One region of the Enterobacter sp. genome, then DNA from elsewhere that is predicted to be linked to it. Evidence: predicted binding sites of a transcription regulator. Region 1 holds the regulator's gene; each other region holds the start of a gene.
The links. The regulator PurR, encoded in region 1, represses purine synthesis genes. The targets are predictions, from matches to a motif close to CANGCAAACGTTTGCNTG.
Positions count from the first base shown of each region.

Region 2: the regulator PurR is predicted to act here: its motif matches at 2,733-2,750, upstream of gltS (sodium/glutamate symporter).
Region 3: the regulator PurR is predicted to act here: its motif matches at 2,288-2,305, upstream of purE (5-(carboxyamino)imidazole ribonucleotide mutase).

Region 1 covers NZ_CDRQYH010000023.1:17,754-21,939, forward strand. Annotated here, with positions in the region: gene punC (purine nucleoside transporter PunC) at 1-1,180, opposite strand, end outside; gene punR (DNA-binding transcriptional activator PunR) at 1,295-2,206, shown strand; gene purR (HTH-type transcriptional repressor PurR) at 2,224-3,249, opposite strand; gene cydH (cytochrome bd-I oxidase subunit CydH) at 3,547-3,636, shown strand; gene ACWYRJ_RS09505 (MFS transporter) at 3,800-4,186, shown strand, end outside.
Region 2 covers NZ_CDRQYH010000012.1:67,113-71,298, forward strand. Annotated here, with positions in the region: gene recG (ATP-dependent DNA helicase RecG) at 1-1,371, shown strand, start outside; gene gltS (sodium/glutamate symporter) at 1,374-2,576, opposite strand; gene xanP (xanthine/proton symporter XanP) at 2,802-4,186, shown strand, end outside.
Region 3 covers NZ_CDRQYH010000007.1:8,039-12,224, reverse strand. Annotated here, with positions in the region: gene mnmH (tRNA 2-selenouridine(34) synthase MnmH) at 1-559, opposite strand, end outside; gene purK (5-(carboxyamino)imidazole ribonucleotide synthase) at 644-1,711, opposite strand; gene purE (5-(carboxyamino)imidazole ribonucleotide mutase) at 1,708-2,217, opposite strand; gene ACWYRJ_RS03855 (YdgH/BhsA/McbA-like domain containing protein) at 2,389-2,598, opposite strand; gene lpxH (UDP-2,3-diacylglucosamine diphosphatase) at 2,735-3,457, opposite strand; gene ppiB (peptidylprolyl isomerase B) at 3,461-3,955, opposite strand; gene cysS (cysteine--tRNA ligase) at 4,130-4,186, shown strand, end outside.

The DNA of each region.
Region 1 (4,186 bases):
CCTGAGCACCGTTATCCTGCTCACGCTGTGCGGAGGCCTGCATGCGATAGCCCAATACCGCCAGCGCTACGGTGAACAGCATCACGCTGGTGGTGGTCAAAAGCGGCGTAGCAATCAGCGCCGAGACCACCAGGCTTGCCAGGAAGCACAAACCCAGCTGCAGGGTGTTCTGCAGCGCGGCGGCGCGGCCTGTTGCCTGCGGGAACGGTCGCAGGGCCTGCGCCACAACGATAGGGTAAATCGCCCCGTTCGCAATGGCCATTACGCAGAACGGGATCAAAATTTCGGCCAGACCGGCACCCGGAATAAAGCCAACGGCCCATGTCCCGATGACGCTCAGCGCATACAGCACCAGCAGCCACGGCAGCATCTGCTGGCCCTCCCATCTTTGCAGCGCCGCGCGACAGCCGTACCCGCCCACAAGGAACGCGATTGTCTGCGGAACATAGCTCAGGCCGATGGCTGCCGGACTGTAACCCATATCGTGCAGAATGAACGGCGAGCCGGTGAGCCATGCGAAGAAGCTTGCCGAGCAGGCGGCATAGATCAGGACATTCCCGCGATACGCTTTGGCGCTCAACAGCGAGGTGAAGGTAATCGGCTTCGCGTCGGCATGCGCCTCTTTTTTATGCGCGGGCTTGAGGGCGAGAGCCGGCAGCATCAGTACCAGGGTAATGGCAAACAGCGTGGCGAAGATGGCCTGCCAGTCGAAATGCGCGAGGATCCAGCTGCCCAGCAGCGGAGCCAGGGCAGGGGAGAGGCCCACCAGCGGCATAATGGTGGCGAAAATACGATTTGTGCGGTTAGCCGGGTAGTAGTCGGTCACCAGCGCCTGCCAGGTCACGGCCGCGGCACAGACGCCTACAGCCTGAATAAAACGCAGCACCAGCAGCCAGGTGGCGTCGCGTACCCATAACATCCCCAGGCAGCCCACGGCAAAAATGGCCAGACCCAGCAGCAGTACCGGTTTACGACCAAAGCGATCCGAGAGCGGTCCCCAGAGCAGCTGTGCAAAAGCAAAACCGGCGAGGAACAAACTCAGGCTGGCACTGATGGCGGCAGCGGGGGTTTGCAAATCTTCCTGCATCGCGGCAAAAGCCGGCAGGTACATATCGGTGGCCAAAAAGCCCAGCACGCTTAAGCCGCCGAGCCAGACTAAAAAACCGTTCCTGGGTTGCATTATTTTATTCTCCTGAGGAGGCAGGTATACATTGGCGCTGAGTGTAGGGAGTGCAAAGCCGCTTGTGAAACGCTAATATTTGGCGGGTGCATTCAAATTTTTTGCAGGCAGAAAATGTGGTCAGATTATTCTCTTGAAGTGGTCGATGCTGTCGCGCGTAACGGCAGCTTCAGCGGTGCGGCGCAGGAGCTGCACCGCGTCCCTTCAGCCATCAGCTACACGGTGCGTCAACTGGAGGAGTGGCTGGCGGTTCCGCTGTTTGAGCGGCGGCATCGTGACGTGGAATTGACGCCCGCCGGGGCGTGGTTTTTGAAGGAAGGGCGTTCTGTTATCAAAAAAATGCAGATCACCCGCGAACAGTGCCAGCAGATCGCCAACGGCTGGCGGGGACATCTTTCCATCGCGGTGGATAACATCGTGAAGCCGGAACGCACCCGACAGATGATTGTCGATTTCTATCGTCATTTCTCTGACGTTGAGCTGCGGGTCTCGCAGGAGGTGTTCAACGGGGTGTGGGATGCGCTGGCGGACGGCAGGGCGGAGATGGCGATTGGCGCGACGCAGGCGATCCCGGTCGGGGGACGTTACGCCTTTCGCGACATGGGGATGCTGAGCTGGAAATGCGTGGTGGCCAGCGATCATCCTCTGGCAGCGATGGACGGGCCGCTTAGCGACGATACTCTGCGCAACTGGCCCTCGCTGGTGCTGGAGGATACGTCCCGTTCATTGCCCAAGCGTATCACCTGGCTTCTGGACAACCAGCGGCGGGTGGTGGCTCCGGACTGGGAATCGTCGGCGACGTGCCTCAGTGCCGGACTGTGCGTCGCGATGGTGCCCGTTCATTTTGCGCGTCCGCGCATCGATACCGGCGAATGGGTTGAACTGACGCTGGAAAATCCGTTCCCGGACGCGGCCTGCTGCCTGACCTGGCAACAAAATGATGTCTCGCCCGCCATGGCCTGGCTGCTGGATTATCTGGGGGACAGCGAAACGCTGAACCGGGAATGGTTACGGGAGCCAGCGTAGCTGGCCCCGTAAAGGGATTAACGACGGTAGTCGCGGAACGGACCGTCCGCTACGGAACGGCGTTCAATCAGGCGCGGGTGAACTTCAATGGACTGCGACTCTTCGCGCTTGTTGACGATCCTGTCGAGCAGCATATTGAAGGCCGTTTCGCCCAGCGAATCTTTCGGCTGGTGAATGGTGGTCAGCGCTGGGGTGAAGAAGCGCGCGTTACGCACGTTGTCATACCCGATCACGGAAATATCCTGCGGTACGCGCAGACCCAGTTCATCGGCGGCGCAGAGCGCGCCCATGGCCATGATGTCACCCCCGCAGAAAACGGCGGTCGGACGGTGCGGCTGGGAAACGATCTGCTGCATCGCGCGGTAGCCTGATTCCGGCTCAAAGTCGCCCTGCACGATCCAGTTTTCCGGCACGGTGATCAGCGCTTCTTCCATCGCTTTCATAAAACCGGCCAGACGGCCCGCGCCGGTGTTGCGCTCCAGCGGACCCGGGATCACGCCAATCTCGCGGTGACCGCGTTCGATCAGGTAACGTCCGGCCATGTAACCGCCTTCAAAGGCATTGTCGATAACGGAGTCGGTGAAATCCGCACGCGCTTCGCCCCAGTCCATAACGACCATGGGGATATGGCGATACTCTTCGAGCATCGACAGCACGGATTCCGGATACTCGGAACACATTACCAGCAGGCCGTCAACGCGCTTCTGCGCCATCATCGACAGGTAGGCGCGCTGTTTTTCAATGCTGTTCCACGCGTTGCCCAGAATCAGGGTATAGCCTTTCTGGAAGCAGTTTTTTTCAACCGCTTCAATGATCTCGGCAAAATAGGCCGCTTCACTACTGGTCGCCAGCAATCCAATGGACTTGGTGTGATTAACCTTGAGGCTACGCGCGACCGCACTTGGCGAATAGTGCAGCTCCTTGATCGCTGCCCAGACGGCGTTGCGCGTCTCTTCCGCCACAAAGCGGGTTTTGTTAATTACATGTGATACGGTTGTAGTGGAAACGTTTGCGCGTTTTGCTACGTCTTTAATTGTTGCCATTAAATGTCACTCCAGACCATATCCTAAGCTCCTGAAAAACTTGAAGGTAAACGTTTGCCTTCTCTCACCCTTATCACGCAATCTTGAATTGCGGCACGCCGGGAAAACGACACGGGACGTCAGGAGGGGGTCAATGGCCGGTACGCTAATAAATTTAGCGTGGAATTTTGTCCTATCTTGATGAAAAGGGGAAGAGGTAAAGTGGTTATCAGTATAAATCCAGGAAGATTTTTGACGTAATCTGTGCAAAAATGAGCAAGCTCACTTTTCGTGTGGGGATTAAAAGGAGAAAAATTGATGAGTACCGATCTTAAGTTTTCGCTGTTCACCACCGTTGTTGTGCTGGCTCTGATTGTTGCGGCCGGTCTGACGGCTGCGCTGCACTGATTTACGCGGAGGGAGAGCCTACTCCCTCCCGACTCCCCGGATTGTTACTTCTCTGGCAAAAATCTTTTGCCATTTTGTTAACTTCTCATTTTTTGTGATTGATGTCATGCTTTCCGCTTCTTTGTTCTGTGTCACCACATGACACGGCATCCGGAGTTGACGCATGAAAATCAATTTTCCCCTGCTGGCCCTGGCGATTGGCGCTTTTGGGATTGGCACCACTGAATTCTCCCCGATGGGGTTACTGCCCGTCATCGCCCGCGGCGTGGACGTCTCGATCCCTGCGGCAGGCATGTTGATCAGCGCCTACGCTATCGGCGTGATGGTGGGAGCGCCGCTGATGACGCTTCTGCTTTCTCATCGCGCGCGCCGCAATGCGCTGATTTTCCTGATGGCGATTTTCACCCTCGGCAACGTGCTTTCGGCCATTTCGCCGGACTACACCACGCTGATGCTGTCACGTATTCTGACAAGCCTCAACCACGGCGCGTTCTTTGGGCTGGGGTCGGTCGTGGCGGCAAGCGTGGTGCCAAAACACAAGCAGGCGAGC
Region 2 (4,186 bases), on a different contig from region 1:
GCGCTTCGTGCGGGCGCGCAGCGTTTCCACGCTCAGCCCTTAAGCCAGAATGATGCGCTCAAAGATAAGCTGCTGGCCTCTCTGCCGTTTAAACCCACCGGCGCGCAGGCGCGCGTCACCGCTGAGATTGAACGCGATATGGCGCTCGACGTGCCGATGATGCGCCTGGTGCAGGGCGATGTAGGGTCCGGTAAAACGCTGGTTGCCGCGCTGGCAGCCCTGCGCGCGATTTCCCACGGTAAACAGGTCGCGCTTATGGCGCCGACCGAGCTGCTGGCTGAACAGCACGCCAACAATTTCCGCGCCTGGTTCGCGCCGCTGGGGATTGAAGTGGGCTGGCTTGCCGGGAAGCAAAAAGGCAAAGCGCGACTTGCGCAGCAGGAAGCCATCGCCAGCGGGCAGGTGCAAATGATTGTCGGCACGCACGCTATCTTCCAGGAGCAGGTGCAGTTCAGCGGCCTTGCGCTGGTGATTATCGATGAACAACACCGCTTTGGCGTCCATCAGCGTCTTGCGCTGTGGGAAAAAGGCCTTCAACAGGGCTTCCATCCGCATCAGCTGATCATGACCGCCACGCCGATCCCGCGCACCCTGGCGATGACCGCCTACGCCGATCTGGATACCTCCACCATCGACGAACTGCCGCCGGGCCGTACCCCGGTCACAACGGTCGCCATTCCTGACACGCGTCGCAGCGATATTATTGACCGCGTGCGCAACGCCTGCACCCACGAAGGACGTCAGGCCTACTGGGTCTGTACGCTGATCGAGGAGTCTGAACTGCTGGAAGCGCAGGCTGCCGAAGCCACGTGGGAAGAACTCAAGCTGGCGCTGCCGGAGCTGAACGTGGGTCTGGTTCACGGACGTATGAAGCCCGCTGAAAAACAGTCGGTGATGCAGTCGTTTAAGCAGGGAGAGCTGCATTTGCTGGTCGCCACGACGGTCATTGAAGTGGGCGTGGACGTACCCAACTCCAGCCTGATGATTATCGAAAACCCGGAGCGCCTGGGCCTTGCCCAGCTCCACCAGCTGCGCGGACGTGTTGGCCGTGGCGCGGTAGCCTCCCACTGCGTCCTGCTCTACAAAGCCCCGCTCTCGAAAACCGCCCAGATGCGGTTGCAGGTGCTGCGCGACAGCAACGACGGTTTTGTGATTGCGCAAAAAGACCTGGAGATCCGCGGCCCGGGTGAACTGCTGGGCACGCGCCAGACGGGGAATGCGGAATTCAAAGTGGCGGATTTGCTGCGCGATCAGGCTATGATCCCGGAAGTTCAGCGCCTTGCGCGCCACATTCATGAACGCTACCCCGAACAGGCGGCAGCGTTAATTGAGCGCTGGATGCCGGAAACCGAGCGGTATTCCAACGCCTGATTTCAGGCAAACATTGGCAGCATCAGGTATAGCTTGATAACCAGCGCGTTGACGATATCAATAAAGAACGCCCCGACCATCGGGACCACCAGAAACGCCATGTGCGATGGCCCGAACCGTTCTGTGATCGCCTGCATGTTAGCGATAGCCGTTGGGGTTGCCCCCAGACCAAACCCGCAGTGACCCGCCGCCAGCACCGCCGCATCGTAGTTTTTGCCCATCATGCGCCAGGTGACGAACATAGCGTACAGCGCCATAAACAGGGTTTGCACTGCCAGAATCGCCACCATCGGCAGCGCCAGCGAGGCCAGCTCCCACAGCTTGAGGCTCATCAGCGCCATCGCCAGGAACAGCGAGAGGCAGACGTTGCCGAGCACCGACACCGCCCTTTCAAACACGCGGTAGAAGCCCATCAGCGCCAGACCGTTGCTCAGGATCACCCCGATAAACAGCACGCAAACAAACGTCGGCAGCTCAAACGCTGTGCCCGCCAGCCATTGCGCAACCACTTTGCCCACGGTCAGGCAGATGGCGATCATCGCGATGGTTTCAATCAGCACCAGCGAGGTGATACTGCGCCCAACGTCCGGCTTTTCAAAGGCGGTAGGCACCAGCTCATCGTCCGGCCTGCCGTCCGGCGTGGTAGAGTGCTTCACAAGATAACGCGCCACCGGGCCGCCAATCAGGCCACCCAGCACCAGGCCAAAGGTGGCACAGGCCATCGCTACTTCCGTCGCGTTTTCAAAGCCGTAGCGTTCGATGAATAGCTTGCTCCACGCGGCCCCGGTTCCGTGACCGCCCGAAAGGGTAATCGACCCCGCCAGCAGCCCCATCAGCGGATCCAGCCCCAGCAGCGTTGCCATGCCGATGCCAATGGCGTTTTGCATCAGCAGCAGCCCCACCACCACAATCAGGAATACGCCGAGCACCTTACCGCCCGAGCGCAGGCTCGCCAGGTTGGCATTCAGGCCAATGGTGGCAAAGAAGGCCAGCATCAGCGGGTCTTTCAGGGACATATCAAAATCTATTTCCCAGCCCAGGCTTTTTTTCAGCACCAGCAGGGCCAGCGCTACCAGCAGGCCGCCGGCGACGGGTTCAGGAATGGTGTACTTTTTCAGAAGGGAAACGCTATGTACCAGCTTACGACCAAGCAGTAAGACCAGCGTTGCGGCAACAAGGGTCGACAACGTATCGAGATGAATCATAGAAGGCTCCTTTTTTGCGCGTGTTCCATACACACGCGGCGTTATCCTGGGCCGGTTTGCGCTCTTCATGAGCCCCCGGCGCAAAAAGTGTAATTTTTTTTTCCGATGCGTTGTAGAAAACCTGCTCACAGCGGCAGAATTTCTTCCCTTTTTTTGCTGGCAATCGTTTGCTTTTACCAGGTGGTCAGATAAAATGCCCGCTTTTCCACCGTGGGATTGCCGCCGATGTCCGTTAACACCATAGAGTCGCCTGATGCGCAACCGATTGCGCAGAAGCAAAATAGCGAACTGATTTACCGCCTTGAAGACCGCCCGCCGCTGCCGCAAACGCTTTTCGCCGCCTGCCAGCATCTTCTGGCTATGTTTGTTGCGGTGATCACTCCGGCGCTGCTGATTTGCCAGGCGCTCGGCTTACCGGCGCAGGACACGCAGCACATTATCAGCATGTCTCTTTTCGCCTCCGGCGTGGCCTCGATTATTCAAATTAAAGCGTGGGGTCCGGTGGGGTCGGGTTTGTTGTCGATTCAGGGCACCAGCTTTAACTTCGTGGCACCGCTGATCATGGGCGGTACGGCCCTGAAAACCGGCGGTGCGGATGTTCCGACCATGATGGCGGCGCTGTTCGGCACGCTGATGCTGGCCAGCTGTACGGAGATGGTGATCTCCCGCGTTCTGCATCTGGCTCGCCGCGTTATCACCCCGCTGGTTTCCGGCGTGGTCGTCATGATTATCGGACTGTCGCTGATTCAGGTGGGCCTGACGTCCATCGGCGGCGGTTATGCGGCAATGAGCGACCACACCTTCGGCGCACCGAAAAACCTGCTGCTGGCAGGCGTGGTGCTGGCCATCATTATTCTGCTTAACCGTCAGCGTAACCCTTACCTGCGCGTCGCCTCGCTGGTGATTGCCATGGCGGCAGGCTATCTGCTGGCGTGGGCGCTGGGCATGCTGCCGGAGAACACCGCGCCGACCAACAGCGCACTGATCGTCGTCCCCACGCCTTTGTACTACGGCCTGGGCATTGACTGGGGCCTGCTCCTGCCGCTGATGCTGGTCTTTATGATCACCTCTCTGGAGACCATCGGCGATATCACCGCTACCTCGGACGTCTCCGAGCAGCCGGTATCCGGCCCGCTGTATATGAAGCGTCTGAAAGGCGGCGTGCTGGCGAACGGCCTGAACTCGTTTGTCTCTGCGGTATTCAACACCTTCCCGAACTCCTGCTTCGGCCAGAACAACGGCGTCATCCAGCTGACCGGCGTGGCCAGCCGCTACGTCGGTTTTGTAGTAGCGCTGATGCTGATCGTCCTCGGCCTGTTCCCGGCGGTAAGCGGCTTTGTGCAGCACATCCCTGAGCCAGTGCTGGGCGGCGCAACGCTGGTGATGTTCGGGACTATCGCAGCCTCCGGTGTGCGTATCGTCTCCCGCGAACCACTGAACCGCCGCGCGATCATGATTATCGCGCTGTCGCTGGCCGTTGGTCTGGGCGTTTCCCAGCAGCCGCTGATCCTGCAGTTTGCCCCTGACTGGGTGAAAAACCTGCTCTCTTCCGGCATTGCTGCGGGCGGTATCACCGCTATCGTGCTAAACCTCGTTTTCCCGCCTGAGAA
Region 3 (4,186 bases), on a different contig from region 1:
CCTGGGAAAGCTGCGGCGTGAGCGTGCGGCCAAACGACGAACCGCGATGGTGCGCCAGCCCTTCCAGATCGATACCCTGCGCGTGCTGCTTCACCAGCAGGGTTTTACCGTTCCCGGTACAGCCGCCAATAAGCACCATCGGCTTTTGCGACTGCTCAATGGTCACCTGAATCGCCGTCTGGCGCAGGGCCTTATAGCCGCCGCGGATCAGCGGGTAGTCGATACCCGCCTCTTTCAGCCAGGCCTGCGAGATATGCGAGCGCTGGCCGCCGCGCGCGCAGCAGAGAAAGCCCTCAGGATGGGCAAGGCTGGCTTCCCGCCAGGCGTTGATGCGTGCTTCACGCGTGTCGCCGTTCACCAGGCGATGGCCGAGCGCCAGCGCGGCCTCGGGGCCCTGGCGTTTATAGCAGGTGCCGACGGCCGCGCGCTCGTCGTCGTTCATTAAAGGCAGGTTGATCGCCGCAGGCATCGCGCCCTGGGCAAATTCGATCGGCGCGCGAACGTCGATTAAAGGGGTATCAGACGCGAGGATCGCGCGATAGTCCGTTCCATCGTTCATGGTTATTCCAGAAGAAAACTCAGCAGCAATGGGCGGGGATTTTACGCCGGGGAAGGGGAAGGTCAACTCCCCGGCGCAGATGTCTTACTTGAGCTTTGACTGTGCCCAGACAATACCGCTCGCGTATTCCGGCGGCAGGAGAGGGATCATGGCTTCCAGGGTGGCGCTCAGGCGGCCCGTGTCGCTGTCGTTCAGGTTCAGGTGACCGACCTTACGACCCTCGCGAACCTCTTTGTCATACCAGTGCAGATGCACGAGCGGCAGCTTCAGCCAGTCGTAGTTCAGATCGGTGCCGATCAGGTTGATCATCACCGACGGGCTATTGACCACCGGCTGCGGCAGCGGCAGGTTGGTGATGGCGCGCAGGTGCAGTTCGAACTGGCTGATGGACGCGCCATTTTGCGTCCAGTGGCCGCTGTTGTGCACGCGCGGTGCCAGCTCGTTGATTAGCAGACCAGACGGCGTCACAAAACACTCCATCGCCATGACGCCCACGTAGCCCAGCTCGTGCATGATGGCAGAGAGCATCTCTTCCGCCTGCGCCTGCTGGTCAGCATTGGCGTGCGGGAAGGCGACGCTGGTGCGCAGAATGCCGTCCTGATGCAGGTTATGCGTCAGCGGATAAAACACCGTGCGGCCGTCATGCCCGCGCGCGCCAACCAGCGAGACTTCACCGCTGAAGTTAATGCCCTGCTCAACGATGCATTCGCCGTAGCAGTCGTCCGGCAGCTCGGCGGTGTCGTTTGCGCGCAGGCGCCACTGGCCGCGGCCATCGTAGCCGCCCACGCGGCGCTTCACAATCGCCAGCTCGCCCAGCATGGCGAAGACGTCGTTCCACTCGCTTTTATCGGACAGGAGCTGCCACGGTGCGGTCGGCAGACCGAGCTTGTCGAACAGCTGCTTTTGCGTCAGACGGTCGGCAATGATTGGGAACACGTCGCGGTTAACAAAGGCGTTGTGAAGCGCCAGCTCGCGGGTCAGAGCGGTCTCCGGCCAGCGTTCGATCTCGGCGGTGATCACGCTCTGGTGGAATGGGACGGCTTCCGGCTCGGCGTCCAGCCCGACGGGCCAGACGGCAATCCCCAGCGGTTCACCGGCCTGACGCAGCATTCGGCCTAACTGGCCATTACCGAGGACGCAAACCTGCTTCATGCCGCACCCCGCGGGTCTGGATTGTCCAGCACTTCGTCGGTCTGGGCTTTACGCCACTCTGCCAGACGCTGATGCAACGCTTTATCGTGTGTCGCCAGGATCTGCGCAGCCAGCAGGGCGGCATTGGCGGCACCCGCTTTGCCAATAGCCAGCGTGCCGACAGGAATACCGCGCGGCATCTGGACGATAGAGTAGAGGCTATCCACACCGCTTAACGCGGCGCTTTGTACCGGGACGCCCAGAACCGGTACCAGGGTTTTGGCGGCAATCATGCCCGGCAGATGTGCTGCGCCGCCCGCGCCGGCAATGATCACCTCATAACCGTTCTCTTCGGCGCTTTCTGCGAAGCTGAACAGTTTGTCAGGCGTACGGTGCGCGGAGACCACTTCAACGTGGTGCGGAACATTCAGGATTTCAAAGATTTCGGCGGCGAACTGCATGGTAGCCCAGTCGCTTTTGGACCCCATCACGATGGCGACACGCGCCGGATTATTGCGGGAAGACATGCGTCTTAAAACTCCTGTGGTGCGAAACACACTGCTTTCGAGGGCACAGAGAATAGCATGTTATACGGGCAAGGAAAACGGTTGCGCGGTTAAATCTTGAGCCGTTGTTGCCGTCAATTCATAACAAAACAGACCGCATTCTGGCGGTCTGTTTTAGTCGATGGGCAATCATTATTTCGTCAGTTCTGCGGTCATATAGACGCGGTTGTCGACCTTCGCGCTGGTGATTTTGTAAGACGCACCCTGTTCAGCAGCCTGTGCAGCGATTTTCGCTTCTGCGCGGTCAAGAGTAGAGGCAGTTGCGCTCACGCTTTGAGCGAAAGAACCGAAAGAAGCCAGAGAAAGAGCAGCAACTGCAACGAAATTTTTGATGGATTTCATGGTCGTATTCCTTAAGTATTTTGTCTGGGATAGGGCGTTTTGCCCTGATGTGATAAATAGTAGACCGACCACGGACTGATTAAAATCGAAACAATTTGCCGATATTGTTCAAAAAAACAGAATGATTTTTGAGGGGTTAAAACGGGAAAGCGATCAGCTCGACGCCCTCTGGCGTGACTTTGACCATGGAGCCTTCGGTGTGCCAGGCACCCAACACCACGCGATGGGCCGGTTCGCCGTTGGCGATAAGGGAATGGACGTCTGGACGATGGGTATGACCGTGTATCAACCACTGAACGCCATGCTTTTCCATCACGCTCACCACGGCCTGGGGATTCACGTCCATGATGGTCATGGATTTGCTGCTGTTGGCGGCTTTGCTGCCTGCGCGCATTCTGGCGGCGATACGGTTGCGGATAAACAGCGGCAGGGCAAGGAACACCTTCTGGATCCACGGGGTGTGGACCTTGGCGCGAAACGCCAGGTAGCCGGTATCGTCGGTGCAGAGCGTGTCGCCGTGCATGATCAGGACCTTGCGACCATAGAGGTCCAGCACCTGCTCTTCCGGCAGCAGCGTCATGCCGCTTTCGCGGGCGTAGCGCTTGCCGATCAGAAAATCACGGTTGCCGTGAATGAAGTAGCAGGGGACGCCGGAATCTACCAGCGCGTGAAGGGCGGCTGCCATTTCACTGTGCAGCGGGTTAGGGTCGTCGTCGCCAATCCAGGCTTCAAACAGGTCGCCCAGGATGTACAGCGCATCGGCGCTTTTCGCTTCACCGCGTAAAAAACGCAGAAAACCGGCGGTAATCGCCGGTTCTTCTGTTTGCAGATGCAGATCTGCAATAAAGAGTGTCGCCACCAATTACTCGCTGACGGTCACGCTTGTAATCACAACGTCTTCTTTAGGAACGTCCTGGTGCATACCGCTGCGGCCAGTAGCGACGGCTTTGATCTTGTCAACCACGTCCATACCTTCAACCACTTCTGCGAATACGCAGTAGCCCCAACCCTGCAGGCTTTCGCCGGAGAAGTTCAGGAAGTCGTTGTCAGCCACGTTAATGAAGAACTGCGCGGTAGCAGAGTGAGGTGCCTGAGTACGCGCCATCGCCAGCGTGCCGCGGGTGTTTTTCAGGCCGTTGTTCGCTTCGTTTTTGATCGCTTCTTTGGTGGCTTTCTGGTTCATGCCAGGTTCGAAACCGCCGCCCTGGATCATAAAACCGTTGATCACGCGGTGGAAAATGGTGTTGTTGTAGAAACCTTCGCGGCAGTAGTCCAGGAAGTTTTTAACTGTTTCAGGCGCTTTGTCATCAAAGGTTTTGATTACGATATCGCCATGATTAGTGTGGAAAGTAACCATTTTTGCATCCTGTTCCGTTATTGTGGTACGTCGACCCGCCTTCGGGTCATCTATAGGGGCTTGTTATAGCATAACCACAGGATGCGATCACCTTGCATTGTGTGCTGCTTCGGGTTTGAATTACGGGTAGAATAGCCGGTTTTCAACCACACACGTGTTTACATGGAATCTTCGATGTTAAAAATCTTTAATACAATGACGCGCCAAAAAGAGGAATTTAAACCTATCCAT